4 regions of the Noviherbaspirillum cavernae genome follow, and region 4 is predicted to be linked to each of the others. Evidence: predicted binding sites of a transcription regulator. Region 4 holds the regulator's gene; each other region holds the start of a gene.
The links. The regulator sigma-54, encoded in region 4, starts transcription at its own class of promoters, with help from an activator protein. The targets are predictions, from matches to a motif close to TGGCANGNAANCTGCTTT.
Positions count from the first base shown of each region.

Region 1 (7,264 bases), 2.7 Mb from region 4:
GAGCATCCGGAACTTGCACGCGAAATCGAAAACAAGGTGCGCGCATCGCTCGGTGTGCGCGAACTGGCTCCGCTTGCCAAGGAAGAAGAGTGACCTTCTGAACACATTCCAGAAAATGCGGACGTACTGATTCGTGCTGTACCGATTACTTCACGTGAGAAGGGCTCGTGCTTTCAGAACACCATGGCAAAAATGCAAATGAGTCTGAAGGCGCGAGCCCTGAAGTATTTGTCATCCCGCGAACACAGTCGCCTGGAACTCGCGCGCAAGCTCTCACTTTATGCGCAAGAGCGCGACGATGTGGAGTCCTTGCTCGACTGGCTGGAAAATTCGAGGTTTTTGTCCGAGTCCCGCTTTTCGGAATCGATGGTGAATCGTCGCGCTGCCCGATTCGGCAACAGCCGGATCATGTCCGAACTGCAGAGTCACGGTATCGACTCCGACGTGCTGGAAGGCATCAAGGCAGACCTGAGCCAGACTGAAGTCGCGCGAGCGCGCGAAGTCTGGGATAGAAAATTCGGCCATCCTCCCGAGGACGCTTCAGAGCGAGCCAGGCAGATGCGGTTTCTCCAGCAGCGCGGGTTTTCAATGAGCGCAATTCGAGCCGCGATACGTGAAATCGGTCACGCTGACGAATAGCGATTCGATTTTCTTTTTCACTCTCGTCAGGATGACGTGCCTCTTGCGTCGATGCCATTCAAGCCTTCGAATTGGATTTGCCCCCGCGCATGCGATTTTTCTTCAGGCAACAAACTTGTCCGGTCGTATGTTTTTTTGATGCGACACTATTTATTGTCAGCCACGCAAAAATTTCAAGACGACTATCCAATCTTGAGCTGTGCTACACTTCCGGGGTTTTTTGCAGCGCCGCATGAGCGGCTGTTGTCGTAGAAGCTGCGGCAGCGACACGCAATGCGGCATTATCTTGCCAGTTCTACTGGCACCTCATCATGCCCTTATCTCCGTCGATTTCCCGCCGTGCGCTCAAGCACACACGCGCCATTCACGTCGAAGCATTCGTGCGCGACGATGGATTGTGGGATATCGACGCTCATATCACCGACATCAAAACCCGCGCTGCAAACCTCGCTTCCGGCGTTCGACCGGCCGGTACTCCGGTGCACGATCTCTGGCTGCGTTTGACAATCGACCTCGAGTTGACCATTGTGGATGCCGAAGCCGTCTCGGATGCAGTTCCCTATCCGGATTATTGCGACACGATCGGCCCGGCCTACCGGAGGCTGATCGGCTTGAACCTGTTGAAGGGTTTTCGCAATGGCGTCAAGGAACGATTGTCCGGAATTCAGGGATGCACGCATTTGACCGAACTATTGCAAGTGTTGCCGACTGCTGCCATACAAGCATTCGCCGGTGATGTGCTCGATACGCGTGACGGTGCGGGTGCCGACGAGCAAACTCATAAACCATTTCAACTCGACCGTTGCCATGCCTTGCGCTCGGACGGCGCTGCGGTTGCGAAGTATTACCCCCGCTGGGCGATCAATGCCCAGCCCAAAGTCCAATCCACTTGATTAACCTTTATTTTTTTCAATAAGCGTCTGAAGGGAAGCTCGCATGAAAATCCATGAGTATCAGGGCAAAGAAATCCTCCGCAAGTTCGGAGTGACGGTTCCGCGCGGCATTCCGTGCCTTTCCGTTGAAGAAGCGGTCAAGGCGGCCGAAACCCTTGGCGGTCCGGTATGGGTCGTCAAGGCGCAAATCCACGCCGGTGGCCGTGGCAAGGGCGGCGGCGTGAAAGTCGCCAAGTCGCTCGACCAGGTCAAGGAATACGCCGACGCCATCATGGGTATGCAGCTGGTCACGCACCAGACCGGCCCGGAAGGCCAGAAGGTACGCCGCCTGCTGATCGAAGAAGGCGCGGACATCAAGAAGGAACTGTACGTCTCGATGGTGACCGATCGCGTCAGCCAGCGCGTCGTGCTGATGGCCTCCAGCGAAGGCGGCATGGACATCGAAGAAGTCGCGGAAAAGCACCCGGAGCTGATTCACAATGTCGTAATTGATCCGGCCACCGGCCTGACCGACGCCGACGCTGATGCAGTTGCAGCCAAGATCGGCGTGCCGGCCGCCTCCATCGCTGACGCCCGCAAGCAATTGCAAGGCTTGTACAAAGCCTACTGGGAAACAGACTGCTCGCTGGCCGAAATCAACCCGCTGATCCTGACTGGCGACGGCAAGGTGATCGCGCTCGACGCCAAGTTCAACTTCGACTCCAACGCGCTGTACCGTCATCCTGAAATCGTCGCGATGCGCGATCTGGACGAAGAAGATCCGGCCGAAGTCGAAGCCTCCAAGTTCGACCTCGCCTACATCTCCCTCGACGGCAACATCGGCTGCCTGGTGAACGGTGCCGGTCTGGCGATGGCCACGATGGATACCATCAAGCTGTTCGGCGGCGAACCTGCCAACTTCCTCGACGTCGGCGGCGGCGCCACCACCGAGAAAGTGACCGAAGCCTTCAAGCTCATGCTGCGCAACCCCGGCCTGAAAGCCATCCTGGTCAACATCTTCGGCGGCATCATGCGTTGCGACGTCATCGCCGAAGGCGTGATCGCCGCATCCAAGGCCGTGTCCCTGAGCGTGCCGCTGGTCGTGCGCATGAAAGGCACCAACGAAGACCTCGGCAAGAAGATGCTGGCCGATTCCGGCCTGCCGATCATCTCGGCTGACACGATGGAAGAAGCTGCGCAAAAGGTCGTCGCTGCGGCCAACGCTAAATAATCGCACGAGGAAGAAATATGTCGATCCTGATCAATAAAGACACCAAAGTCATTACACAAGGCATCACCGGCAAGACCGGGCAATTCCATACTCGCGGCTGCCGCGATTACGCCAATGGCAAGAACGCCTTCGTCGCAGGCGTGAATCCGAAGAAGGCGGGCGAGGATTTCGAAGGCATCCCGATTTTCGCGAATGTCAAGGAAGCGAAAGACCAGACCGGCGCAACCGTCTCGGTTATCTATGTACCGCCGGCAGGCGCTGCTGCAGCGATCTGGGAAGCCGTCGAAGCCGAACTCGATCTGGCGATCTGCATCACCGAAGGCATTCCCGTGCGCGACATGCTGGAACTGAAGGACCGCATGGCCAAATCCGGCAGCAAGACCCTGCTGCTCGGACCGAACTGCCCGGGCCTGATCACGCCGGACGAAATCAAGATCGGCATCATGCCCGGCCACATCCACAAGAAGGGCCGCATCGGCGTTGTCTCGCGCTCCGGTACGCTGACTTATGAAGCCGTCGGTCAATTGACCGCACTCGGCCTGGGCCAGTCCTCCGCAGTCGGTATCGGCGGCGACCCGATCAACGGCCTGAAGCACATCGACGTCATGAAGATGTTCAACGACGATCCGGAAACGGACGCGGTCATCATGATCGGCGAAATCGGCGGTCCCGACGAAGCAAACGCAGCACGCTGGATCAAGGACAACATGAAGAAGCCCGTGATCGGCTTCATCGCCGGCGTCACGGCGCCTCCGGGCAAGCGCATGGGCCACGCCGGTGCGTTGATTTCCGGTGGCGAAGACACGGCACAAGCCAAGCTCGACATCATGGAAGCCTGCGGCATCAAAGTGACCAAGAATCCGTCGGAAATGGGGCGTCTGCTGAAGTCCGTGCTGTAATGGCCGTGACAATGAAGTAAAGCCCTGGTACGTACTAGGCACAACTTGCGGGGAGCTTTGGCTCCCCGTATTATTTCGCGCAACACTTTTTCTGGGCACTTGCATGGACTTTTTACTGAATCTGAATTGGGTCGCGATTGGCCAAATCATCCTGATCGACATTTTGCTGGGCGGCGATAACGCGATCGTCATCGCGCTTGCATGCCGCAACCTGCCTGCGAACCTGCGCACCAAGGGCATTCTGTGGGGAACCTTCGGCGCGATCGCCATCCGTATCGTGCTGATCGCCTTCGCCGTCACCTTGCTGCAAGTGCCTTACCTGAAAATCGTCGGCGGCCTGCTGCTGCTATGGATCGGCATCAAATTGCTGGCCGAAAATGACGATGAACACGGCGATATCCAGGCAAGCGACCGGCTCCTGACCGCGATCAAAACCATTGTCGTTGCCGACCTTGTCATGAGTGTCGACAACGTCATTGCAGTGGCAAGCGCAGCCGAACAAGCCGGCGAGCACCAGCTGGCGCTCGTGATCTTCGGCATCATGGTCAGCATCCCGATCATCATCTGGGGCAGCACCATCGTTCTGAAGCTGATGGAACGCTTCCCGATCATCATTACCTTCGGTGCCGGCTTGCTGGGTTATCTGGCGGGCGGAATGATCGTGTCGGATACAGCGGTCGCACCGTGGATCGCGGCCAACTGGCCGGGGCTGGATTTCCTGATACCGGGCACGGCGGTGCATGTGAATATCCCGAGCATCATCGGTGCCGTCATCGTGGTAGCGACGGGATTCGTGCTCACAAGGAAGCAGGCGCGCGCCGAATCCTGATCTGTTCAAAGCCCTCGCGCGGACTTGCTGCCCAAGGCAGTCGGCATTACATGCTCTCGTCCGCGCGTGCAGACATGGAAGATCCGTTCAGGCCTCCCCGGCAAGGATAACAATAGGGATTGGCGCTCTCGCAAGCAGAGGATGCGGGAGCGTTCTGCCCAAGAGGTGGATCGTCATCCACACCAACCTTCACGACGGAATCCATTCATCGCACCAATGTTGATGGTTTTTTCGGCAACATTCTTGCCATCGCAGCTAAAGCCAATTGAGCGGTTCCGAATTCCGAGGCTTTCTCGGAAGGATTGCGAATCGGGCGCGACAATTTTTGCCGTGCATTGCACGTCAATGGCAAACAAGGACTGCAAGCTGACAAAAATTGTTAGTAGATGGCAAAAATTGTTAAAGCCAGCTTAATGCCGGGTGGCAAATCGTCCTGAAAGCTGAATTTCCTGTTGGCATGCCGTTTGCTGAATGGAGTGCAATGGCAGATTCGCTGCCTGATTCCAAAGGGAGAGCAAAATGAGGTCGATGAAAATGATTCAACGTGCGCAGCGCGGTTTTACCTTGATTGAATTGATGATCGTGGTGGCGATCATTGGTATCCTGGCGGCGGTAGCGATCCCGCAATACCAAGACTACGTGGTCAGGGCCAAGCTTTCTAAAGTGGCGACTGCGGTAGATCCCGTGAAATTGGCTGTCGCCCAAATGATGCAGGAAAACGGTGGTGCGATGCAAAGTGGTTTTGCTGCGGACAGCTGGGGTTCGCTTGGGTTGGCCGCTTCCGGCCCAACGCTTACCAATGAGGTTGTGAGCTACAACGTAAGTACCGCTGGTGTGATTACTGCGGTACTGCAAAACATCAAGGCTACAGTGATTGATTCCAAAAATATCACTTGGACCCCAAACATCACCGCTGGTGGCACCGCAATCACTTGGACGGTCGGATCGACCAGCACTGAGGCGGTTGTGACCAATGCTATCGGCAAATGGCATTAAAATAGCTCGTCGGTGCCTCTCGTGAAAATCTGACGGGAGAGCTGATTCATGAACAACGCCCGCATGCGCGGGCGTTGTTCATTGGGGCGGACGTTTGCACCACCAGCTACGTCCTTAACCCTTCGTGATCGGGCATTTCACAGAGTTGGAGGTCGGTTTATGTGTCAGAAGTGCCTGATCTTCTTCTTTTAGCTTCATGGCCGCGACGGCGATACCAAGTTCATGGCTCTTTGCATAGGCATTTCGAGCTTCCCAAGCGCAGCCAAAATGCTCAAATACCATGCCCCGCGCAAAGTGCGCATAAGCAAATTTTCCATCTACGGTAATTGCTTGATCGAATTCCGCCTGTGCTTTGGTAAATTCATGCAAGGAGTAGTAGGCAATCCCACGTTGATAATAGATTTGTGGGGCATTGGGATAACGAGAAATAGCCTCCGTGAAGTCAGCAATCGCTTCCCTATATTTCTTTTCTTTCACATATTGCACGCCTCGCATATAGAAGATTCGAGCCGAACCTACAACAGATTTGGATTCCAATTTTGCTGCGGCATCGGTCCAGGCTGTGCTTTCAGTAGCGAGGCTTGATAAACGTTCTTGGGCTAGGCACGCACTTCCTAACAACAAAGGTGCCGATAGTGCAACGACCCACCTTAACCTAAGGTAAGAAAGCACTGCTACAACCATAAAAAGATAGCCAGGTGCCCAAAGGTAGCTGCGATACAGGGCAAACGGTTCCTGAAATCTGACAGTAACAAGCTCCGTGAAAAACAGCAGCCAACAGTAAAGAAGTCCGCACCCGAAGAGCGCTGCTGGGCCGCGCTTTCGAATAAGGTAAGCGGCGACAAATGGACAGATCGCGAAAATGGCGGCTTTCGGAATTGTGAACCATGTATGCCAGAGTCGAGTAAAGTCAACTCTCATATCAATCGACATCGAGCGAACATCAGGCAGAATCCAATAGCCCAGATAATCAAAGAAGAATCCGGCCTGTAGAGTGACACTGACTAGCCACTTGCCTAGTGGCGTTTCAAGCAGTGGTATGCCTTGGATCTGGTTCAGCAAAATTCCAACGTATGGTTCATATGTGCTAGCAACAACCGACTTTGCCGAGATTACTACGGTAATAGCTGCGGGGATGCAAAGCAGTAGATAAAGTCCAACACGCCTTGCGCTCGATTGGAGACGGGGGCTATATAAAGCGGCAAATGGAATCACCGCGAATAGAAGCATTACAGCATGCTCTTTTGAAAAGACCGCTAGTGAATAGAACAGCGCGGCCGTGATGACGTCAACAGTTCGATTCTTGGAAAATGCACGACAATAAAACCAAAGCGATAGCAGCGAAAAAAGCGTCGCGAACAGGATGGTGCGTTGAACCAGATATCCAGCCCCATAAACTGCGACAGGATGAATCGCAAACCAAAGGGATCCGACCAAAGCAAGGCCCGCAGATTTCTTTTCGCTTGCGGCGCTTGATTCCGAATTCTTTAATGCTTGGCTGACAAGTTCATGAATAAGCGCAAAGAGCATTCCAGCGCAAAGGATGTGAATGACTAAGCTGATCGTTCTATGCGCTTCGATCTGACCAAATTCAACCTGGACAATGCCCAGAGTGAAGTACGGGAAGGTCCGTGGTCGTAAATCAAAAAGCTTTTGAGCATAGTCGTATACCTGAAGGGCGGAGAACATCCCATGATCATCAAATACCAGTTGATTACTCAGATGTGGTACATAAAGCATGCTTGCAGCCACTACAATGATAAGAAGGCCAAACGCATGCCATAAATGTCGGTTGATC
Region 1 covers NZ_QYUN01000002.1:720,031-727,294, forward strand. The annotation lists gene recA (recombinase RecA) at 1-93, shown strand, start outside; gene recX (recombination regulator RecX) at 184-639, shown strand; gene D3870_RS03495 (DUF2889 domain-containing protein) at 951-1,532, shown strand; gene sucC (ADP-forming succinate--CoA ligase subunit beta) at 1,576-2,742, shown strand; gene sucD (succinate--CoA ligase subunit alpha) at 2,760-3,641, shown strand; gene D3870_RS03510 (TerC family protein) at 3,745-4,470, shown strand; gene D3870_RS03515 (pilin) at 5,005-5,466, shown strand; gene D3870_RS03520 (tetratricopeptide repeat protein) at 5,581-7,264, opposite strand, start outside.
Region 1: a site for sigma-54 is predicted at 4,924-4,941, ahead of D3870_RS03515 (pilin). Genes of this name have one in related genera too.

Region 2 (7,264 bases), 2.2 Mb from region 4:
GGAAATGCGCGCCGATGGAATCGTCGTCGGTTTCGACTTCGATGCGCTTGCCGTTGTGGCTGTAGTGATACCAGTACAGCAGGACCGAGCCGAGCGAGGCCATCAGGCGGTCGGCGATATCGCGTGCACCTGGCGTGTTGTGATCGTCCTTCTCGGGCAGCACGCAACCGAGCGCGGAGACGCCGGTACGCATCACGTCCATCGGATGGGATGCCGCCGGCAACCATTCCAGCGCCGCTTTCACGTTCGCCGGCAGGCCGCGCAGTGCTTTCAATTTGGTCTTGTAGGCTTTCAGTTCAGCGGCATTCGGCAGCTTGCCGTGCACCAGCAAATGCGCGATTTCCTCGAACTCGCACGTCGTCGCGATATCGAGAATGTCGTAGCCGCGATAGTGCAGATCGTTGCCCGTTCTGCCAACCGTGCAAAGTGCGGTATTGCCCGCCGTCACACCGGACAGTGCGACCGATTTTTTCGGTTTGAAGCCTGCTGCCTGTTGCTCGCTCATGGAATCTCCTGATGAATCATTGGTAGAGTGGGCACACCGTGCCCCACCCTGCTCACTTCGCCTTCTGCTGCGCGAAAAGCGCATCCAGCTTCTGTTCGAAATCGTGATAGTTGATGCGCTCGTACAGCTCCATGCGGGTCTGCATGGTATCGACCACCCCTTTCTGCGTACCGTCGCGACGGATTGCCGTATAGACGTTTTCCGCCGCCTTGTTCATGGCGCGAAAGGCAGACAAGGGATACAGCACCAGTCCCACTCCGGCGCCCTTGAGTTCGTCAACGGTATAGAGCGGCGTCGCGCCGAACTCGGTGATGTTGGCCAGCACCGGCACCTTCACCGCATCGGAGAAGCGTTTATACATATCGAGCTGGGTGATCGCTTCCGGGAAGATCATGTCGGCCCCGGCCTCGACGCACGCCATCGCGCGGTCCAATGCGGCATCGAATCCCTCGACCGCGAGCGCATCGGTGCGCGCCATGATGACGAAATTCTCGTCGGTGCGTGCATCCACTGCCGCCTTGATGCGATCGACCATTTCCTGCTTGCCGACGATTTCCTTGCCCGGGCGGTGGCCGCAGCGTTTCGCGCCGACCTGGTCCTCGATGTGCATGGCCGCCGCGCCGAACTTGATCATCGACTTCACGGTACGCGCCACGTTGAAGGCAGACGCGCCGAAGCCGGTATCCACGTCCACCAGCAAGGGCAGGTCGCACACGTCGGTAATCCGGCGCACGTCCGTCAGCACATCGTCGAGATTGGAGATACCCAGATCGGGCAAGCCCAGCGAACCTGCGGCAACGCCGCCACCGGACAGATAGATCGCCTTGAAACCGGCGCGCTTTGCCAGCAGCGCATGGTTGGCATTGATCGCGCCCACCACTTGCAGCGGCGACTCTTCCTTGACGGCTTGCCGGAATGCAGCGCCTGCGGAATGGAAACTCATGGATTCACCTTAAGAATGACGAAATGTTTCAACAATCGAAGTCAACTATCCCTAGTGCAATCAGCGTGCCATCTTGCATCACGCCAGGACTGCCGCGCACCGGCGGCTTTTCGACTGGGAAATTCTCTTTCCGAATCAATCAGTTAAGCTCCCCTTCCCACATGAATTGACATTTACGCAAGCACATTCGCGCGTTTCAATTTACGTTACACTTGAAACGCTGAAACACCAATTTGAAACATGATGCAACTCCCTCCTCCCGACATCACCGACAGGCCAATCATCTGGACCGTCTCGATTTCACGCCTGTCCGATCTTTTCCGCGACATCACGCTGGAATTCGACGACCGCGCGCTCATCGAGCCGATTCACCTCGGGTTCGAAGAGGCCGTGCGCCACATCCGCGATCGCCTTGCGACCGAACGCTGCGACGCGGTGATCGCTGCCGGCTCCAATGCCGCCTATCTGAAGAGCCGGCTATCAGTGCCGGTCGTCATCGCAAAGGCAAGCGGTTTTGACGTGATGCAGGCTTTGGCCCGGGCGCGCAAGATCACGCCCGAGATCGGGCTGGTGACATATCAGGAAACCATGCCGGAACTGGCCGAGTTTCAGGCAACCTTCGGGCTGCGGATTGTGCAGCAGACCTATGTCACGGAAGAAGATGCCAGGGCGCAGATCAGCGAACTGAAGGCCGGCGGCATCAAGGTCGTTGTCGGCGCCGGACTGGTCACCGACCTCGCTGAGGAAGCCGGCCTTGCCGGCGTATTCGTGTACTCGGCGGCATCGATCCGGCAGGCCTTTGACGACGCGCTGGAGATCGCCCGCTTCACGCGCCTGGAATCGGGCGGCAACCGGGCGCACGCCGCCACGGACACCCGCCGCGCCAAGCACGGCGTGAATGACTTGCGCGGCGAGTCGCCCGTCATGCAGGCCGTGCGGCAATCCATCGTGCTATTTGCGAAATCGCCTGCCACCGTGCTGATACAGGGCGAGACAGGAACCGGCAAGGAACTTGCTGCGCAGGCCATCCATCGCGAAAGCACGCGCGCAAGACAGCCTTTCGTCGCCATCAACTGCGGCGCAGTGGCCGAGTCGCTGCTGGAATCCGAACTGTTCGGCTACGAAGAAGGCGCATTCACCGGCTCGCGGCGCGGCGGACATGCGGGACTGTTCGAGGCCGCCAATCGCGGCACGCTGTTTCTGGACGAAATCGGGGAAATGCCGCTTGCCTTGCAAACGCGGCTCTTGCGCGTGCTGGAAGAGCGCGAAGTGGTGCGTGTCGGCGGCACGCGTCCGGTGCCGGTGAATGTGCGCATCATCAGCGCCACGCACTGCGATCTCGACCAGCGCGTGAAGGATGGCCGGTTTCGCGCCGACCTGTTTTATCGGCTCGGCGTATTGCGACTTGCCCTGCCGCCGCTGCGCGAGCGGACGGACGATCTGATATCACTGGCGGAATGGTGTCTCAAAAACGCGCTCGCCTCGGTCGGTGCGCGTCCCCATGCCAACCTGCATGCCGAGGTCGTCGCCTGCGCGCCGCTATTGCAGAGCTATGCATGGCCCGGCAATGTGCGCGAGGTGCGCAATCTGATGGAACGCCTTGCGCTCTTTCTCGCAGCCGAACCGCTGCAGGCCTTGTCTCCCAGCTTCGTGATGGCGATCGCGCCGGAACTGACTGGCGGAACGCATGCCTCGGCAGCGCCGTCGCCCGCGCGGAGTCCGTCGCCGGCTGCGGAGTCACTGGAACGGGTACTCGCACGCTTCGACGGCAACCGCGAAGCCGCCGCCAGGCATCTTGGCATCAGCCGCACGACGCTGTGGCGCAAGCTGCGCCAGGCCGGCCTGGCCGGCAATTCAGAATAGCGGCGCAAGCAGCCCTTCAGCTGCGAATGTCCGCTGAATCGCCGGGCGGGCGATCAGCCTTTCCAGATAGCGGCCAAGGTGGGGACGCGCGCGTGCCGGATGCTGCATCATCCGCGTCCAGCGCGACAGCATCAACAAATAGGGATCGACGGCACTGTAACGCGCACCAAGAAGATACGGGCCGTCATGTGCCGCAAGCTCGGCCTCGATCAGATCGAGCATGGTGCCGACCCGCGCTTCCGCGTGTGACTTGACCTGCGCAGTGGCGGCATCGTCATCGGTCAGCCGCTCGGGATAGAAATACGTGAGTAATTCCGCCTGCAGCGTATTGGTGAGATAGATCAGCCACTTGTAGAACCCGGCCCGCTCGGCAGTACCGAACGGCGGCACCAATCCCGCCTCGGGATGGCGGTCCGCCAGATGCAGGCAGATCGCGGCCGCTTCATACAGCACGAGATCGCCATCGATCAGCGTCGGCACGCGCCCGTTCGGATTCAGCTTCAGGTACTCGGGGCTGCGCTGCGCATTCTGCTCACGATCGACGAGCACGAGTTCGTACGGCACGCCCAGCTCCTCCAGCAGCATGTGCGGCGCAAGGTTGGCGTTCCCGGGGTAATAGTAGAGTTTGACCATTGATTGACCTATCATTGCTCTTTTCAAAGGCACCATTATGCAAAATTCCCGTTCAACCCGTCCCGACACGCCCTGTGTTGCCGTTTGCTCAACGACTTTCGACGAAGTCTGCCGCGGCTGCGGACGCACGGTAGATGAAGTGGCCCAATGGGTCTTCATGAGCGACGAGGAGAAAGAGTGCGTGTGGGAAAGGATAACGGCGGAAGGATATCCGAGACGCAATTCCTGATCAGCGCAGCCACCTGACCCGCACAGGTTGCGTGCAACGATACTCCGAGTAACGATCGCGTCACTTTCCACACCAAGGTATCAACCGCCAGCGCAATGCCGCACGCTGCAAACGTTTTCAATCAGCCCATGTGCCATGAAACGTTTCCTCGTTCACCTCCCCCCGACCCTTACCCTGCTTGCCGCTTTGCTGATGTTGCTGCACGGGTCGATTTCCCAGCCGCAGGACTATCATCATTTCGCCGACCAGCGCATCGCGTTCGGCATTGCGCGTGCAGCAGATGTACTGTCCAACGCCGCTTTTGCCCTGGTTGGTGTGTGGGGATGGCTGGCGCTGTCACCCGCACGGCGACATTGTCAGCTGAGGTCCGGCTGGGCGGGCTACCGATTGTTCCTGATTGCGCTGATACTGACAGCGGCGGGTTCCGCTTTCTACCATCTGGAGCCCGACAATTCCCGCCTGATCTGGGACCGGCTGCCGATTGCCTTGGCATGCGCGGGACTGCTGGCGGCAGTACGCGCCGAAACGAAGCCCGGTGCGGATGACGCAAGCGGCATCATCCTGCTGTCATTGGCGGCTGTCTTGAGCGTGGCATGGTGGCATTTCAGCGGAAGCGATGGCAGCGGCGACCTGCGGCCTTACCTGCTGCTGCAAGGCCTGCCACTGCTGCTCATCCCATTGTGGCAGGCCATCCATCCCGCGCCCCGCGAAGACCGGCTGGCATTCGGCATCGCCATTGCGCTGTATGTCGCGGCGAAAGCGGCCGAATTGCACGACCGTGAACTGATGCTCTTCTTTGGCGGCATCAGCGGCCATACCATCAAGCATCTGCTGGCCGCCGCGGCAGCCGCGACCATCGTCCGATGTCTGATCCGACGGGTGAAGCCCGTGTCGGCCTCCGTAGTCGGCGTAATCACATCATGATCACATAAGCCGACTCAAGGCCGCAGGGATGCCTCATTCATCCTTCGCGCCATCGATCCCCAGCTCATGAATCTTGCGCGTGATGGTATTGCGCCCGATGCCGAGACGGATCGCGGCATCGTTCTTGCGGCCGTGGGTATGCTTCAACGCGGTCTTGATCAGTGCCGATTCGAACTTGCGCCCCAGTGCGTCCATCACCTCCGGCTGGCCGGCGGCAAGCATCTGCGCCGCTTCCGATTCCAGCAGGGCAATCCAGCTTGCCTTGTGGTCGCCCGCGCCGTTGGCATGCAGCGGCAAAGAGGTCATCGCGGCCGCACCGTGGCCATTGCTCTCGAACGCGCCGTTCGACGCCGGCGTATCCGCATGGGCAGAGAAAGTCGGCGGCGCAACGATGATCGGCGCGGAAGTCGCTGCACTGACTTGCGGTGCGGACGCCGTTTCCTGACCGTGCGTCAGGTCGTGCGGAAGATCCTTGGCTTCCACCGTCTGCCCCGGTGCCATCACCGTGATCCAGTTGCACAGGTTTTCCAGCTGGCGCACGTTGCCGGGCAAGTCGAGATTGACGAGAAACTGCATCGCGGTGTCCGACATGCGCTTGACTTCGACCCCGAGCTGCTTCGCGCTCTGCGCAAGGAAATGCCGGGTCAGCAGCGGAATGTCTTCGCGCCGCTCGCGCAGGCTCGGCAGGCGCAGACGGATGACATTCAGGCGGTGGTACAAGTCTTCGCGGAACAGCCCTTCGCGCACGCGCTGCTCGAGATTCTGATGCGTCGCCGCGATCACGCGCACATTTGCCTTCAGCGGTTGATGGCCGCCGACGCGATAAAAGTGACCATCCGACAGAACACGCAACAGACGCGTCTGCAAGTCGAACGGCATGTCGCCGATCTCGTCGAGGAACAGCGTGCCGTTCTCCGCCTGCTCGAAGCGGCCGCGCCGCATCGCCTGCGCGCCGGTGAATGCACCGCGCTCGTGGCCGAACAGTTCCGACTCCAGCAAGTCCTTCGGAATCGCCGCGGTATTCAACGCGATGTACGGCTGTGCGGCGCGTGGGCTATGTTTGTGCAAGGCGCGCGCCACAAGCTCCTTACCGGTGCCTGACTCACCAGTAATGAGCACGGTCACGTTCGATTGCGACAGGCGACCGATGGCGCGGAACACATCCTGCATTGCCGGTGCCTGCCCGAGTATCTCCGGCGTTTCGGCGGACGCTTGTTCCACGTCGGCCTCGCGCAGGCTCTCTTCCAGCGCGCGCCGGATCAGCTCGACCGCCTTGTCGATGTCGAAGGGCTTGGCGAGATATTCGAAAGCCCCGCCCTGGAATGCGGCGACAGCCGAATCCAGATCGGAGAATGCGGTGATGATGATGACGGGCAGACCGGGATACCGAGCCTTTACCGTCTGCAGAAGCTCGAGCCCCGATTCGCCCGGCATGCGGATATCGGAGACAAGGACCTGCGGCGTGCCGGTCTGCAGCGCGTCCATCGCATCGCGCGCGTTGGAGAAGCTTTTGGTGGCAAGGTTTTCTCGTGCGAGCGCTTTTTCAAGCACCCAACGAATCGATTCGTCGTCGTCAACAATCCAGATTGGCTTCATATTTTGGTCTGCATCCTGCGTGATAGTGCATTGGTACTTCGGCCAGCCTCGACGGACGTCCGACGGCATCCGTCAAGGCAGTGGTATCAATATCCGGAAGTCGGTATATCCCGGTCGGCTCTCGCATTCGATCACTCCCATGTGCTGTTGCACGAACGTCTGCGCGAGCGTCAATCCCAATCCGCTACCGCCATCCCGTCCCGATACCAGCGGATAGAAAATGCGGTCTTGAATCTCCGGCGGGATACCCGGTCCGTTGTCGATGATATGCAAATCCAGTGCCAGCCTGTAACGAACCTTCGCCAGCGTCACCTGGCGCGCAACGCGCGTCTGGAATGTCAGCAATGCATCCCCCGTCCCGATGCGCTCCGACAGTGCCTGCGCCGCATTGTGCGTAATGTTCAATACTGCCTGGATCAGCTGCTCCTTGTCGCCGCGGAATTCAGGCACCGACAGATCGTAATCGCGTTTGATCGCCAGCCCGTTCGGAAATTCCGCCACGATCAGACTGCGCACGCGCTCGCACACTTCGTGGATGTTGACGTCGCCGACGATATGCGGACGCCGGTGC
Region 2 covers NZ_QYUN01000002.1:1,227,078-1,234,341, reverse strand. The annotation lists gene prpC (bifunctional 2-methylcitrate synthase/citrate synthase) at 1-505, opposite strand, end outside; gene prpB (methylisocitrate lyase) at 558-1,448, opposite strand; gene prpR (propionate catabolism operon regulatory protein PrpR) at 1,692-3,311, shown strand; gene D3870_RS05795 (glutathione S-transferase family protein) at 3,303-3,944, opposite strand; gene D3870_RS05790 (DUF1289 domain-containing protein) at 3,982-4,173, shown strand; gene D3870_RS05785 (hypothetical protein) at 4,309-5,097, shown strand; gene ntrC (nitrogen regulation protein NR(I)) at 5,131-6,693, opposite strand; gene glnL (nitrogen regulation protein NR(II)) at 6,766-7,264, opposite strand, start outside.
Region 2: a site for sigma-54 is predicted at 1,502-1,519, ahead of prpB (methylisocitrate lyase). Genes of this name have one in related genera too.

Region 3 (7,264 bases), 2.7 Mb from region 4:
GATGAGCATTGCGATCACTTACCTTGTGGCGAAATCGATCGCCAATCATCCTTTCGACCGTGCGCTCGACGACAATGTCACGGTACTCGCGCAGCAGGTGAAGGAAGTCAACGGCAAGGTGGTCGCGCCGCTGGGGAGTTCGTCGCGCGACATCTTGCGCGCCGATGATGTGGACAATGTCTATTTCCAGATCAGCGGGCCGCGCGGCGAGTATATCGACGGCGATCGCGACGTGCCGCCCCCGCCCACCGAAGAGGAAAAGGCATACCCGGGATCGGTGCAGTTTCGCAACGAGTCGATGCGGGGAACCGACGTGCGGATTGCGTATGTCTATGTCGATTTGCGACCGTCGCACAGCGCGCATCAGGCGATGGAGCAGAATCTGGCGCTCGTCCAGGTCGGGGAAACGCTGGACAAGCGGGTGCAACTGGCCAATGAAATCATCAAGGGGGTGATCCTGCCGCAATTCATCATCCTGCCGATTGCCCTGACGCTGGTGTGGTTTGCCTTGACGCGCGGACTGTCGCCGCTGACGGAACTGCAGCAGCGCATCCGCGAACGGCGGCCGGATGACTTGAGTCCGATCGATTCCGGCCAGGTACCCGAGGAAATCTCGCCGCTCGTGCGTTCGCTCAACGACATGCTGGAACGGCTGTCGCAGACCATTCAGTTGCAGAAGCGCTTCATCGCCGACGCCGCCCATCAAATGAAGACGCCGCTGGCGGGCATGCGCATGCAATCGGAACTGGCGCTGCGCGAAACCAATCAGCATGAGATCCATCGCTCGCTCGAACAGCTGTCCAAGAGTTCGGAATCGGCGACGCGCCTGGTCAACCAGTTGCTCGCGCTGGCGCGTGCGGAAAACCAGACGCCGCAGTCCAATCCCTTCGTGCGGATCGAGCTGTCCGCGATCGCGCGCGATGTGGTGCAGGATTGGGTGCAAGCCTCCTTCACCCATCGGATCGACCTCGGTTTCGAGCAGCCTGGACATCCGATCATGCTGTTCGGCAATGCCATCATGCTGCGCGAACTCCTGAGCAACCTGATCGACAATGCCTTGCGGTATACGCCGTCCGGCGGCAGCGTCACGGTCAGGGTGCGCGCCAACGAAAACGAAGGCCTCGCAATACTGGAGGTCGAAGATACCGGACCGGGAATTTCGCCTGCCGAGCGCGCGCATGTATTCGAACGGTTCTACCGCATCCTCGGCAGCAATGTCGAAGGCAGCGGCCTCGGCCTGTCCATCGTGCGCGAGATCGCGCAGCAGCATGGCGCGGAGGTCGACATCTTCAGCAATCCGCGCAGCCACGATCCGAAACTGCCCGGCAGTCTGTTCCGCGTGACGCTGCACATGGAGCAACGTCACGCCTTCATCGATGACATCGGTTGATATGCGCCTGGAATCCGGAAAAACCATCAAACTCGACCGCGTCCAGCACTGGAAGCGCACCCGACGTCTTACCTCCATCCTGCTGTGCGTCTGGTTCGTCGTGACGTTCGGCGTCGCCTGGTACGCGCGCGCACTATCCGGCATCCAACTGTTCGGCTGGTCGTTCTCCTACTACATGGCGGCCCAGGGCATCATCCTTGTCTATATCGCGATCATCGGCTTGTACACATGGCGCATGTCGAAGCTCGACCGCCTGCTTGAAGGCGAGGACGCCGATGGCAAATAGGGCATTTGCGCAACAGCTGTGGCGCTATTACGCCTGCTACACGATGGGTTTCATCCTCTTTCTGCTGTCCATTGCGATTCTGGAGAAGGAGGGATTCCCGCGCGTCTGGATCGGCTACATCTTCATCTTCTCGACCATCGTCCTGTATGCCGGCATCGGCATCATCAGCCGCACTTCCGACGTGTCGGAATACTATGTCGCGGGGCGGCGCGTCCCCGCCATTTTCAATGGCATGGCGACGGCGGCGGACTGGATCTCGGCGGCGAGTTTCATCAGCCTTGCGGGCGGCTTGTATCTGTACGGTTTCGACGGCCTTGCCTACATCATGGGATGGACCGGCGGCTACTGCCTGGCGGCTTTGCTGATCGCGCCGTACCTGCGCAAGTTCGGCCAGTACACCATTCCGGATTTTCTCGCGGCCCGCTACGTGGGGCGCTACGGCGGCAATGTGGTGCGCATTTTCGCGGCGCTGGCAACGATCATCATTTCCTTCACTTACGTGGTCGCGCAAATCTACGGCGTGGGCCTGATCACTTCGCGCTTTACCGGCATCGATTTTTCCGTCGGCATCTTCCTCGGGCTTGCAAGCATTCTGGTGTGTTCCTTCCTTGGCGGAATGCGCGCCATCACATGGACCCAGATCGCGCAGTACATCATCATCCTGATCGCCTACCTGATCCCGGTCGTCTGGCTGTCGATGAAACACACGAATGTGCCTGTTCCGCAGGTGGCATACGGATCGGTCTTGAGCAAGTTGAGCGACAGGGAACAGGCGCTCAACGCCGATCCGAAAGAACAGGAGGTGCGCGCGGTTTTCAAGCGCCGCGCCGAGGAATACGAAGCGAAGCTGAAGGCCCTGCCCGCATCATGGGGACAGGGCCGGGTCGAAGCGCAGCGTCATCTCGACAAGCTGAGGAAAAGCAACTCCTCGCTCATCGAAATCAAGGCGGCAGCACGCGAACTCTCGAACTATCCCAAGGATGCGGAAGAAGCCCGACGCAGATGGACCGAGGCCAGAGCCGCCAATCTCGCGCACACCGAACCGATCGTTGCGCACACGACGCCGTTTCCCGGCAAGGACGAGGCCGCATCCGACATCAAGCGCAACAATTTTCTCGCGCTGATCCTGTGCCTGATGATGGGGACCGCCGCGCTGCCGCACATCCTGGCGCGCTTCTATACCACGCCGTCGGTGCATGAAACGCGGTTGTCGGTTTTCTGGACCCTGTTCTTCATCATGTTGATCTATACCTCCATCCCGGCGCTGGCCGTCATGGTGAAATACGATATCTACACATCGCTGGTCGGGATGGATTTCTCGAAGCTGCCGTCGTGGGTCGCGTACTGGGCGAGCATCGACAAGGTCCATCCGCTGGTCAGCATCACCGACATCAACAGAGACGGCATCGTGCAACTCGCGGAGATCGTGCTCGACGGCGACATGGTCGTGCTGGCGACGCCGGAAATCGCCGGACTGCCATACGTGATTTCCGGACTGGTTGCGGCCGGCGGACTGGCGGCCGCGCTCTCCACCGCGGACGGTCTGCTGCTGGCAATCTCCAACGCACTGTCGCATGACACGTACTACAAGGTTATCAACCCGGCGGCGTCCTCGCAGAAACGGGTCACGATTTCGAAACTGCTGCTGCTGGTGGTCGCAATGGTGGCGGCCTACGCCGCCTCGCTCAAACCCGGCAACATCCTGTCCATGGTGGGAACGGCGTTTTCGCTCGCCTCGTCCATCCTGTTCCCTGCACTGGTATTGGGCATTTTCTGGAAACGCGCGAATCAACAAGGTGCAATTGCCGGCATGATCACGGGGCTCGTGGTCTGCCTGTATTACATGGTGCATACGCATCCGACGCTCGGCGGATCGGCAAGCGGGCAGTGGTTCAACATCGCGCCGGTGTCGGCCGGCGTGTTCGGCGTACCGGCGGGCATGCTGGCGATGGTGGTGGTCAGCCTGCTGACGCCGGCACCGGACGCGCGCTGCCATGCGCTGGTGGATCATATACGCGCGCCGTAGCGCGGCAGACGGAATATCCGACGGCATGACAATGCATGGAGCTTGCCGTCAGACATGCTTTGGCATGCTTCTTGATACGCCACATCAACGCCTCACACCAACGACGGAACAACGCCATGTCCAATTTTTTCGATGAGATGTACTCGGATGGAGCGACGTTCGTGCGCGAACACTATCGCGAGTTCGAAGCGTGGCTGTCCGAACAATCGCCCGAAACGATCGCGCGCAAGCGGATGGAAGCCGACCTGATCTTCCGCCGCGTCGGCATCACGTTCGCCGTGTACGGCAGCGATGCGGGCACCGAACGTCTGATCCCGTTCGACATCATTTCCCGCATCATTCCCGCTGCGGAGTGGGCGCAACTGGAGGCCGGCCTCGTGCAGCGGGTGAAGGCGCTGAACATGTTCATTCACGACATCTACCATGAGCAGAACATCGTGAAGGCCGGTGTCGTGCCGGCGGAACAGATTTTCAAGAACGCGCAATACCGCCCGGAGATGCAGGGCATCACCGTCGCCTCGGATATCTATGCCCACATCGCCGGCATCGATATCGTGCGGGCCGGTCAGGGCGAGTTCTATGTGCTGGAAGACAACCTGCGCGTCCCATCCGGCGTGTCCTACATGCTCGAAAACCGCAAGATGATGATGCGGCTGTTCCCCGAACTCTTTGCGCGCTACAAGATCGCGCCGGTCGCGCATTATCCGGACATGCTGCTCGACAATCTCCGTTCGGTCGCACCGATGGGCGTGACCGATCCGACCGTGGTGGTGATGACGCCGGGCATGTACAACTCCGCGTACTTCGAGCACGCATTTCTCGCACAGCAAATGGGCATCGAACTGGTCGAGGGCAAGGACCTGTTCGTCAACGACAATGCGGTGTACATGCGCACCACGCGCGGGCCGAAGCGCGTCGACGTGATCTACCGGCGCATCGATGACGACTTTCTCGATCCGCTGGCGTTTCGTCCGGACTCTTCGCTGGGTGTGCCGGGCCTGCTGTCCGTCTACCGCGCCGGCCGTGTCACGCTGGCCAATGCGATCGGCACCGGCGTCGCGGACGACAAGTCGATCTATCCCTACGTGCCGGACATGATCCGCTTCTATCTGTCGGAGCAGCCGATACTCAACAACGTGCCGACCTGGGTATGCCGCCGCAAGGAAGACCTCGAATACACGCTGGCGCACCTGCCGGAACTCGTGGTCAAGGAAGTGCACGGTGCGGGCGGCTACGGCATGCTGATCGGCCCGGCTGCGACGAAGGATGAAATCGAGAGCTTCCGGCAGCGGCTGCTTGCCAAACCCGACGGCTACATCGCGCAGCCGACGCTCGCCTTGTCGGCCTGCCCCACCTATGTCGAGGCGGGCATCGCACCGCGCCATATCGACTTGCGGCCTTTCGTGCTTTCCGGCAAAACCGTTTCGATGGTACCCGGCGGCCTGACGCGCGTGGCGTTGACGGAAGGCTCGCTGGTGGTCAATTCGTCTCAGGGTGGCGGTACCAAGGACACTTGGGTATTGGAGAAATAATATGCTCAGTCGCACTGCCGATCATCTGTACTGGATGGCCCGCTACACCGAACGCGCCGAAAACACCGCACGCATGCTCGACGTCAACGTGCAAACCGCCCTGCTGCCGCAATCGGCGCATGCGGCGGAACAAGGCTGGCGCGCGATGCTGGGCATTTCGGAATTGCTCTCGCTGTTCGATCACAAGCACGGCCTGCTGACGGCAAGGGACGTGATCGACTTCATGGTGCGCGACCCCGACAATCCATCGTCGATCGTCTCCTGCCTGACGCAGGCGCGCGAGAATGCCCGTGCCGTGCGCGGCACCCTGACCACGGAAGTCTGGGAAGCGCACAACACGACTTGGCTGGACATCAAGAATCGGCTCAAGGGACATTCGCTGGAACAGGATCCCAGCCGCTTCTTCGAATGGGTGAAATACCGCTCGCACATGTCGCGCGGCGTCACCATCGACACCATGCTGCGCGACGAAGCCTTCCATTTCATTCGCCTCGGCACCTTTCTCGAACGCGCCGACAACACCGCGCGCATTCTGGATGTGAAGTTCCATGGCACGGAACTTGGCAAAGAGATGGCTGCCGAACCGGAACTGGATTACTACTATTGGGCCGCCGTGCTGCGTTCGGTCTCGGGTTTCGAGATTTATCGCAAGGTATACCGCGACGTGATCACGCCGGAACGCGTCGTCGAGTTGTTGATGCTGCGCGGAGACATGCCGCGTTCCCTGCTTGCCTGCATGGAGGAAGTTGTCGCCAATCTGAAACAAGTTCGCAATGATCTGTCGTCCGATACCGAACGCTTCGCCGGGAAACTGCATGCCGAACTCAGATTCGGCACCATCGAAGAGATTCTGAGCAATGGCTTGCACGATTACCTGACGCAGTTTCTGGAACGCATTTTCGAACTGGGCAATCGCGTCAGTCGCGACTTCCTGGTTCCTTTGGTCGCGTGAAAACCATGCAGCTTTCGATTCGTCACGAAACGGTATATCGCTACACCGCGCCATTGAGCTACACCATTCAGCAGCTGCGCGTGTCGCCGCGCATCGAGCCGCAACAGCACGTATTGTCATGGCGCATTGCCACCGTCGGCAATCAGCATCAATTCATTGATGCGTTCGACAACGTCAGTCATATGCTGACAATCACGGGCCTGCATGACGAAGTGCGCATCGCGGCGGAAGGGGTGGTCGAGGTTAGCGCACTGGATCGCGGACGATTGGCGGGAAAGGAAATCTTTTCTCCGCTCGTCTTCACCGTGCCGACCAGACTGACCGTGCCAAGTCGTGCGGTGCACGAATTCGCCGCCAGACACTTGCATCACGATACGCGCAGCCACGCGTTATTGACGCTGGCCGAGGCAATCCGCGACAACGTCGCGTATCAAAGCGGCGCGACCGAAGTCACCACGACGGCCAGCGACGCGCTGCACCTGGGTCAGGGAGTCTGCCAGGATCATGCGCATCTGTTCCTCGCCTGCTGTCATGCGCACAACATCCCGGTGCGCTACGTTTCCGGCTATATCGATCCCGGCGACACCTCGCATGCGGCGAGCCACGCATGGGTCGATGTCTGGGTCGAAGAATCGGATTTTTCGGGATGGGTCAGCATCGATGTAACCCACGCACGCTACGCGGACGAGTCGCATTGCCGGCTTGCCATCGGACGCGACTACGATTCCGCGGCACCGGTGCGCGGTGTGCGCCATGGCGGCGGCACGGAATCCCTGAGCGTCAACGTGCAGGTATCCTCATCTCAGGCAATGAGTTGAGCGCTTGCCCGAGGTTGTGCACATGTTTGCGCCATGGGGAATATCGATGAAAAGCAGCAATACTGCTTCCTGTAAAATCCGGCTTTTGCATTCACTTCAGCAACCATGACTTATTGTGTCGCCATGCGCCTTGATGCAGGGCTGGTTTTCCTGTCCGATTCACGGACCAACGCCGGCGTCGATCAAGTTGGCACCTTCCGCAAGATGACCGTCTTCGAGAATCCGGGCGATCGAATGATGGTGCTGATGACTGCGGGAAA
Region 3 covers NZ_QYUN01000002.1:710,698-717,961, reverse strand. The annotation lists gene D3870_RS03475 (sensor histidine kinase) at 1-1,390, shown strand, start outside; gene D3870_RS03470 (DUF4212 domain-containing protein) at 1,392-1,676, shown strand; gene D3870_RS03465 (sodium:solute symporter family protein) at 1,666-3,702, shown strand; gene D3870_RS03460 (circularly permuted type 2 ATP-grasp protein) at 3,819-5,234, shown strand; gene D3870_RS03455 (alpha-E domain-containing protein) at 5,236-6,186, shown strand; gene D3870_RS03450 (transglutaminase family protein) at 6,192-7,004, shown strand; gene D3870_RS03445 (proteasome-type protease) at 7,110-7,264, shown strand, end outside.
Region 3: a site for sigma-54 is predicted at 3,763-3,780, ahead of D3870_RS03460 (circularly permuted type 2 ATP-grasp protein). Genes of this name have one in related genera too.

Region 4 (7,264 bases):
GCGGACGGCGAACTGATCAAGACCTTCAATGTGCTGGACGGTCACGGCATCAAGCTGCTGCAGCAATCGGGCGTGGCAACCGCCATCATCAGCGCGCGCCAGTCCGCGATCGTCGCGCGGCGCGCGGCGGATCTCGGCATCCGCCATCTGTATCAAGGCGTGCACGACAAGCGCAGCGCGTTCGAACAATTGCTGAAGGAAACGGGCAACAGCGCCGATGCGTGCGGTTTCGTCGGCGACGACGTGATCGACTTGCCGATCCTGTTGCGCGTCGGCTTTGCCGCCAGCGTGCCGAATGCGCATCCCGAAGTAAGGGCGCGCGTCCACCACGTCACCAGCGCCGGCGGCGGACACGGCGCGGCACGCGAGTTGTGCGATTTCATTTTGCGCGCGCAAGGAAATTACGAGGCGGCAATCGCGCCGTACCTGGCATGACGAGCGAACAATCCACTCGGCGCTTCCGTCTGTTCATGCTCGTGGCGCTGATGAGCGCATTGGCGCTGGGCAGCTTCTGGGCGCTGGAAGTGATGCGCCGTAATGCAAGCGATTTCATTCCCGACGTTACCCGGACTGCACCGGATCTATACGTCGACCACTTCAGCTACGTGAAGATGTCGGAAACGGGCGAGCCGCGCTATCACGTATCGGGCGACAAGCTCACGCACAATCCGAAGGACGATTCCTACGATGTCGTGAATCCGGTATTGAAGAGCCTGACCGCCGAGCGGCCGCCGACGACGCTGCGTTCCGATCGGGCGGAGGTCAACAGCGACGGCAGCGAGATGCACATGTACGACAACGTGCATATGGACCGCCCCGCCACGCCGCGGTCCGAACGGCTGCAGGTCAAGTCGGAGTACATGCTGATCCTGCCGGACGACGACGTGGCGAAAACCGAGAAGCCGGTCCAGATCACTCTGGGCGAGTCGACCCTGAACGGAATCGGCATGTACGTCAACAATGCGACGCGCGAATTGCGCCTGTCGAGCCGGGTGCAAGGCAGCTACCATGCGCCGGTTCGCTGAACCTGTACGACACGATGCACCACGAAAGAAATCCTTCATGAAACGTTTTTTGTCCTTGCCGCGACTGCTGCCGCTGTTGATATTCTCGATGGCGATTGCAGGCGTTGCGCACGCCGAGAAGGCAGACTCGCTGAAGCCGACCAACGTCGAGGCGGACCACATGGCCTATGACGACGTGAAGCAGATCAACACCTTCACCGGCAACGTCATCCTGACACGCGGCACCCTGATCATGAAAGGCGCGAAGCTGGTCGTCACACAAGACCCGGCAGGCTATCAATACGCCACGCTGTGGGCTGCGCCTGGCAAGCTGGCTACGTTCCGCCAGAAACGCGATGGCGGCCCCGACCTGTGGATGGAAGGGCATGCCGCTGACCGCATCGAATACGATAACAAGACCGAAGTGGCGAAGCTGTATTCGAAGGCGATGGTGCGACGGCTGGAGGGAACCAGGGCGACCGACGAAGTGCAAGGCGAGTTCATTTCGTATGACAGCCGCGCCGAATTTTTCACGGTCAACAACACTGCTACCGGCGAGAGCAAGCCGGGCGGCGGCCGCATCAAGGCCGTGATCCAGCCGCGCACCGAAAACAAGGGCAACTGACATGGCAAGCACACTGGTTGTCCGCGGCTTGCAGAAGAGTTACGGCGCGCGCCAGGTCGTGCGCGACGTCTCGCTGCAGGTGGCAAGCGGCGAGGTGGTCGGCCTGCTCGGCCCCAATGGCGCGGGCAAGACCACCTCGTTCTACATGATCGTCGGCCTGGTACCGTCGGACGCCGGCGAGATCGACCTCGACGGCAACAACATTTCACGCCTGCCGATCCATCGCCGCGCAGTGCTGGGCCTGTCGTATCTGCCGCAGGAAGCCTCGGTGTTCCGCAAGCTCACGGTGGAAGACAATATCCGCGCGGTGCTCGAGCTGCAAACCGAGAATGGCAAGCCGCTGTCGAAGGCTGCCATCGACAAGCGATTGAACACTCTGCTGGCGGAACTGCAGATCGAAAAGCTGCGCGAGAGCCAGGCGCTGTCGCTGTCCGGCGGCGAACGGCGACGCGTCGAAATCGCGCGCGCGCTGGCCACCAACCCGCGCTTCGTGCTGCTGGACGAACCGTTCGCCGGCGTGGACCCGATCGCGGTGATCGAGATCCAGCGCATCGTCCGCTTCCTCAAGGAACGCGGCATCGGCGTGCTGATCACCGATCACAACGTGCGCGAAACGCTCGGCATTTGCGACCGCGCCTACATCATCAACCAGGGCGCGGTGCTGGCATCCGGCCGCCCCGACGACATCATCGCCGACGAATCGGTGCGCCGCGTGTATCTGGGCGAACACTTCCGGATGTGATGGCCGACAGATGAAACAGACTCTCCAACTCCGCATCTCGCAGCACCTGGCGCTGACACCGCAGTTGCAGCAGTCGATCCGCCTGCTGCAACTGTCCACGCTCGAACTGCATCAGGAGCTGGAACAGATCCTGTCGGAAAACCCCATGCTGGAACGCGTCGACGACCCGCTCGACCACTCCCTGCGTTTGCTGGCCGACGGCGCGATCAGCCCGGGCAGCACCACGCCGGAAGCGCCGTCAGCCCCCGATGCGAAATCGTCGTCCGACGAATCGGAAGGCGCGTTCGAAGGCGGAGAATCGTCCGAAACATCGAGCGCCAGCGACTCGGAGTGGAGCTTCGACGACGTTGCGCGCACTTCCAAGGCGCCGGAAGACGACGATGCGCGCCCGCAGCTCGAAGCGCACGAGACGACCTTGCGCGAGCATCTGCTGGAACAGGTCCGCGTCACGGTGCGCGAAATGCGCGACCGCGCCCTGCTGGAACTGATCATCGACGCGCTGGACGACAACGGCTATCTTGAAGAACCGCTGGAAGAAATTCACGCCCGCCTGCCCGAGGAACTCGGCATCGAACTGGATGAGCTATCGGTCGCGCTCAAATTGCTGCAGAGCTTCGAGCCGGCCGGGGTCGGCGCGCGCAATGCCTCGGAATGCCTGGCGATCCAGATCAGGCGCTTCCCCAGGGTGCCGCTGGTGACACGGCGCATGGCCCTGACGATCGTCGAGAAGCATCTCGCGCTGTTCGCGCAGCGCGATTTCAACAAGCTCAAGAAGGCGCTCGACTGCGATGATGAAGACTTGCGCGAGGCGCAAGCGGTCATCAAGAGTTGCAACCCGCATCCCGGCGCAGCCTTCGCGTCCGACGCATCGGATTTCGTGGTGCCGGACGTGATCGTCAAGAGAACAAAAAACGGCTGGCAGGTCATGCTCAACCACGACGTCATGCCGCGCCTGCGCGTCAATGCGCTGTACGCCAACATCCTGAAGCAGAACAAGGGCGAGGCCTCGCTCAATTCGCAGCTGCAGGAAGCCAAATGGCTGATCAAGAACATGCGGCAGCGCTTCGACACGATCCTGCGCGTTGCGCAGGCGATCGTCGACCGCCAGCGCAACTTTTTTTCGCACGGCGCGGTGGCAATGCGTCCCCTTGTCTTGCGTGAAATAGCTGATACACTGGGTTTACACGAGAGTACTATTTCTCGCGTGACAACTCAGAAATACATGCTTACTCCGCATGGAATGTTTGAGTTGAAATACTTCTTCGGGAGCCACGTCGCGACTGAAGCCGGGGGGGAAGCCTCCTCGACCGCGATACGAGCCCTCATCAAACAGTTGATAGGAGCAGAAGACCCCAAGAGTCCATTCTCAGATAGCAAAATAGCGGAGATGTTGGGGGAACAAGGCATGGTCGTGGCGCGTCGAACCGTGGCAAAGTACCGCGAGGCCCTGAAAATTCCTCCCGTTAATCTGCGCAAATCGCTGTAATTCCTGCAATCGTGTTGAGCTTTACTGTCGTTGCGTTTCAACGTGGCCGCTTATGAAGTGCAATCATTGAACTCCACGTGATCAAGCCATGTTGCGAACCTCCAGCGGCAATATCCATAGGAGCGCTGTATGAATCTCACAATCAGTGGACATCACCTCGAATTGACACCTGCTATCCGTGAATACGTGCAAAACAAGCTGGAGCGGATCAAGCGCCACTTCGATCATGTCATTGATATTGCCATCATCCTGGGCGTGGAAAAGCCCTCGGACAAGGACAGGCGACAACGAGCCGAAGTCAATGTTCGCCTGAGAGGAATCGTGATACACGTGGAGAGTTTTGCGGAAGACCTGTACGCTGCGATCGACTCGCTGATCGACAAGCTGGACCGCCAGGTCCTGAAGTACAAGACCAAGGTGCAGGACCATCAGCATGAAACGATCAAGCGCATGCCGGAAGCACCTGCCGCCGACGCGACATCGTAAGAAATCATCCTCGCCGGGAACCACCCGGCCAACGGCAAATCAAGGGCGCATACAAGGCGCCCTTTTTGATTTCCGGCCTCCCTTGATGGATGAGTGGATTGGCATGGAAATATCGAATCGGCAAGGGCAAACATGTTGCCTGTAGACATTGTTCAATGTCGATAGAATAGGTCCTTCCCATCGCTCACTCATCACCCCATGACCGACCATATTCGCTGCGAAATCCGGAACCGGATTGGATACCTGCATCTCGAGCGCCCGAAGGCGCTGAACTCTCTTTCACTCGACATGGTGCGGGCATTGACCCAGGCCCTGCTGGCGTGGCGCGACGATCCGCGCATCAGCGCCGTCCTTATCCAAAGCACCAGCGAGAAAGCATTTTGCGCAGGCGGTGACATCCGTTTCTTCCACGAAGTCGGCAACGCAACGTCAACCGGACACAGTGCCCTGCTGGAGGATTTTTTCAGCGAGGAATATGCGCTCAACCACCTGATCCATCATTACCCGAAGCCGTATATCGCCATCATGGACGGCATCGTCATGGGTGGTGGCATGGGGATCGCACAGGGCGGCGACGCCAACCGGATGCGCATCGTCACGGAACGCACGAAGATGGCCATGCCCGAAGTCAATATCGGACTCTTCCCCGACGTCGGCGGCAGTTATTTCCTGACGCGCGTTCCGGGCGAACTGGGCACTTACCTCGGCATCACCGGCGAAACCGTCGGCGCGGCCGACGCGCTCCATGCGAGTCTGGCCGATGTATTCATCCCTGCATCGGAATTGCCGGCACTGAGGGAAGTGCTGGCATCCACGAATGAGGCCGATATGCGTGCAGTCATTCGCTCGTTCGCCGCACCGTTTCAGACCCGCGTCGAGCCGGCCGGCAGTGCGCTGGCGATCAACCGTGCCGCCATCGACAAGCACTTTGCGCACGACGACGTGCGCGCCATCGCGGCGTCGCTGGCGCAGGACGACATGCCCTTCGCCCGGAAGACCTTGCAGGTGATGGAACAGCGTTCGCCCCTGATGATGTGCGTCACGCTGGAACAGTTGCGCCGCGGCGCGCGCCTGACGGTGGCGGACTGCCTGCGCATGGAGCGCACGCTGGTACGGCGCAGCTTCGAACATGGCGAGGTGCTGGAGGGTGTGCGTGCGCTGGTGATCGACAAGGACAATGCGCCGCAATGGAATCCGCCGACGCTGGAACAGGTCACGCCGGAAATGGTGACGCAGTTCTTTGAGTCCGCATGGCCGGCGCATGCGCATCCTTTGCGCGATCTGACCTGATACGCGTCATGCATCACAACCCGCCGCCTGCCGTGTCGAACCGAGGGTGAAGACGCTCGCGCACATGCGGCGACGCCGACGCTGAGATTCCTGTCTTGCTGCGCGCATTTGCGCTTGCCTTCACGCGCAGTGGTTTTTCAGCACCCTGTCAAAGTTCATCCACCGCGAACAAGCGCCGATGCTCGCGCATCGCATAGCGGTCGGTCATGCCCGCGATGTAGTCGGCCACCTTGCGCGCCTGCACCTGCACACGGGCGCTGCCCTCACCCGCCATCACCTGATAGGTCGGCGGCAGCAGGCGCGGCTCGCTCATGAAGGCATGGAACAATTCCTCGATGATGCGCCGCGCCTTGCTCGTCATGCGATTGACCTGATAGTGCAGATACAGGTTTTCGCGCAGGAAGCGCTTCAACTGCGCGGCTTCCTTCTTCATTTCATCGGAAAAAGCCAGCAAGACGGGTGCGTTGCGCACGTCGTCCACCGATCGCAGTTTTGCATCGCGTATGCGGGCCTGCGAGGCGGCGATCAGGTCGACGATCAGCGCATTGATCATGCGGCGGATCGTTTCGTGAATCGCGCGGCGACCGGTGATGCCGGGATAGGCATCCTCGACCTCGACGCGGTGCCGTGCGTAGAACTCGACCTCATCCAGCTGCGCTGTCGTCAACAGCCCCGAACGCAACCCGTCATCGATATCGTGATTGTTGTAGGCGATTTCATCGGCGAGATTCGCGAGCTGCGCCTCCAGCGTGGGCTGCCTTTTCTCGATGAAACGCTGGCCGATGTCGCCGAGCTTTCTGGCGTTGGCAAGCGAACAGTGCTTCAGAATCCCTTCGCGCGTTTCGAACATCAGGTTCAGGCCATCGAATGCGCCGTAGTGCTCCTCCAGCTCGTCGACCACGCGCAGGCTTTGCAGATTGTGCTCGAAGCCGCCGTGATCCTTCATGCAGGCATTCAGCGCTTCCTGCCCCGCGTGACCGAAGGGCGTGTGCCCCAGATCGTGCGCCAGCGAAATCGCCTCGACCAGGTCCTCATTCAGTTGCAGATTGCGCGCGATGGAACGCGCGATCTGCGCGACTTCGATGCTGTGCGTCAGGCGGGTACGAAACAGATCGCCCTCGTGATTGACGAATACCTGCGTCTTGTATTCGAGGCGGCGAAAAGCGGTGGAATGGATGATGCGGTCGCGGTCGCGCTGGAACTCGGTGCGCGACGCCGGTGCCGGCTCAGTGAAGCGCCGTCCTCGCGACGCCTCGGATCGGGCGGCATAGGGGGCGAGGTGCGCTTCGATGTTCATGTCAATGCGCGAGAGTGGAACTCATTGCACCGCCGCCTTCAGTGTCGCCAGCAAGGCGTCCTGCGGCACCGGCATGATGACGGGCGTCCCCAGCGGCTTGATCAGGATGAACTTGATCTGGCCGCCTTCGTTTTTCTTGTCCACCTGCATCAGTTCCAGCCAGCGCGCCGCGCCAAGATCCGGCGCCACCGTCGGCAAGCCCGCCGCCTTGACCAGCGCGGTAATGCGCGTCGTGGTTTGCTCGTCGATGAAACCGAGGCGATGCGACAGATCAGCCGCCATCACCATGCCGCAGCCGACCGCCTCGCCATGCAGCCATTCGCCGTAGCCGAGC
Region 4 covers NZ_QYUN01000002.1:3,402,614-3,409,877, forward strand. The annotation lists gene D3870_RS15895 (KdsC family phosphatase) at 1-435, shown strand, start outside; gene lptC (LPS export ABC transporter periplasmic protein LptC) at 432-1,025, shown strand; gene lptA (lipopolysaccharide transport periplasmic protein LptA) at 1,063-1,629, shown strand; gene lptB (LPS export ABC transporter ATP-binding protein) at 1,631-2,371, shown strand; gene D3870_RS15915 (RNA polymerase factor sigma-54) at 2,382-3,857, shown strand; gene hpf (ribosome hibernation-promoting factor, HPF/YfiA family) at 3,987-4,343, shown strand; gene D3870_RS15925 (enoyl-CoA hydratase/isomerase family protein) at 4,542-5,633, shown strand; gene D3870_RS15930 (deoxyguanosinetriphosphate triphosphohydrolase) at 5,782-6,930, opposite strand; partial or broken gene aroKB (bifunctional shikimate kinase/3-dehydroquinate synthase AroKB) at 6,952-7,264, opposite strand, start outside.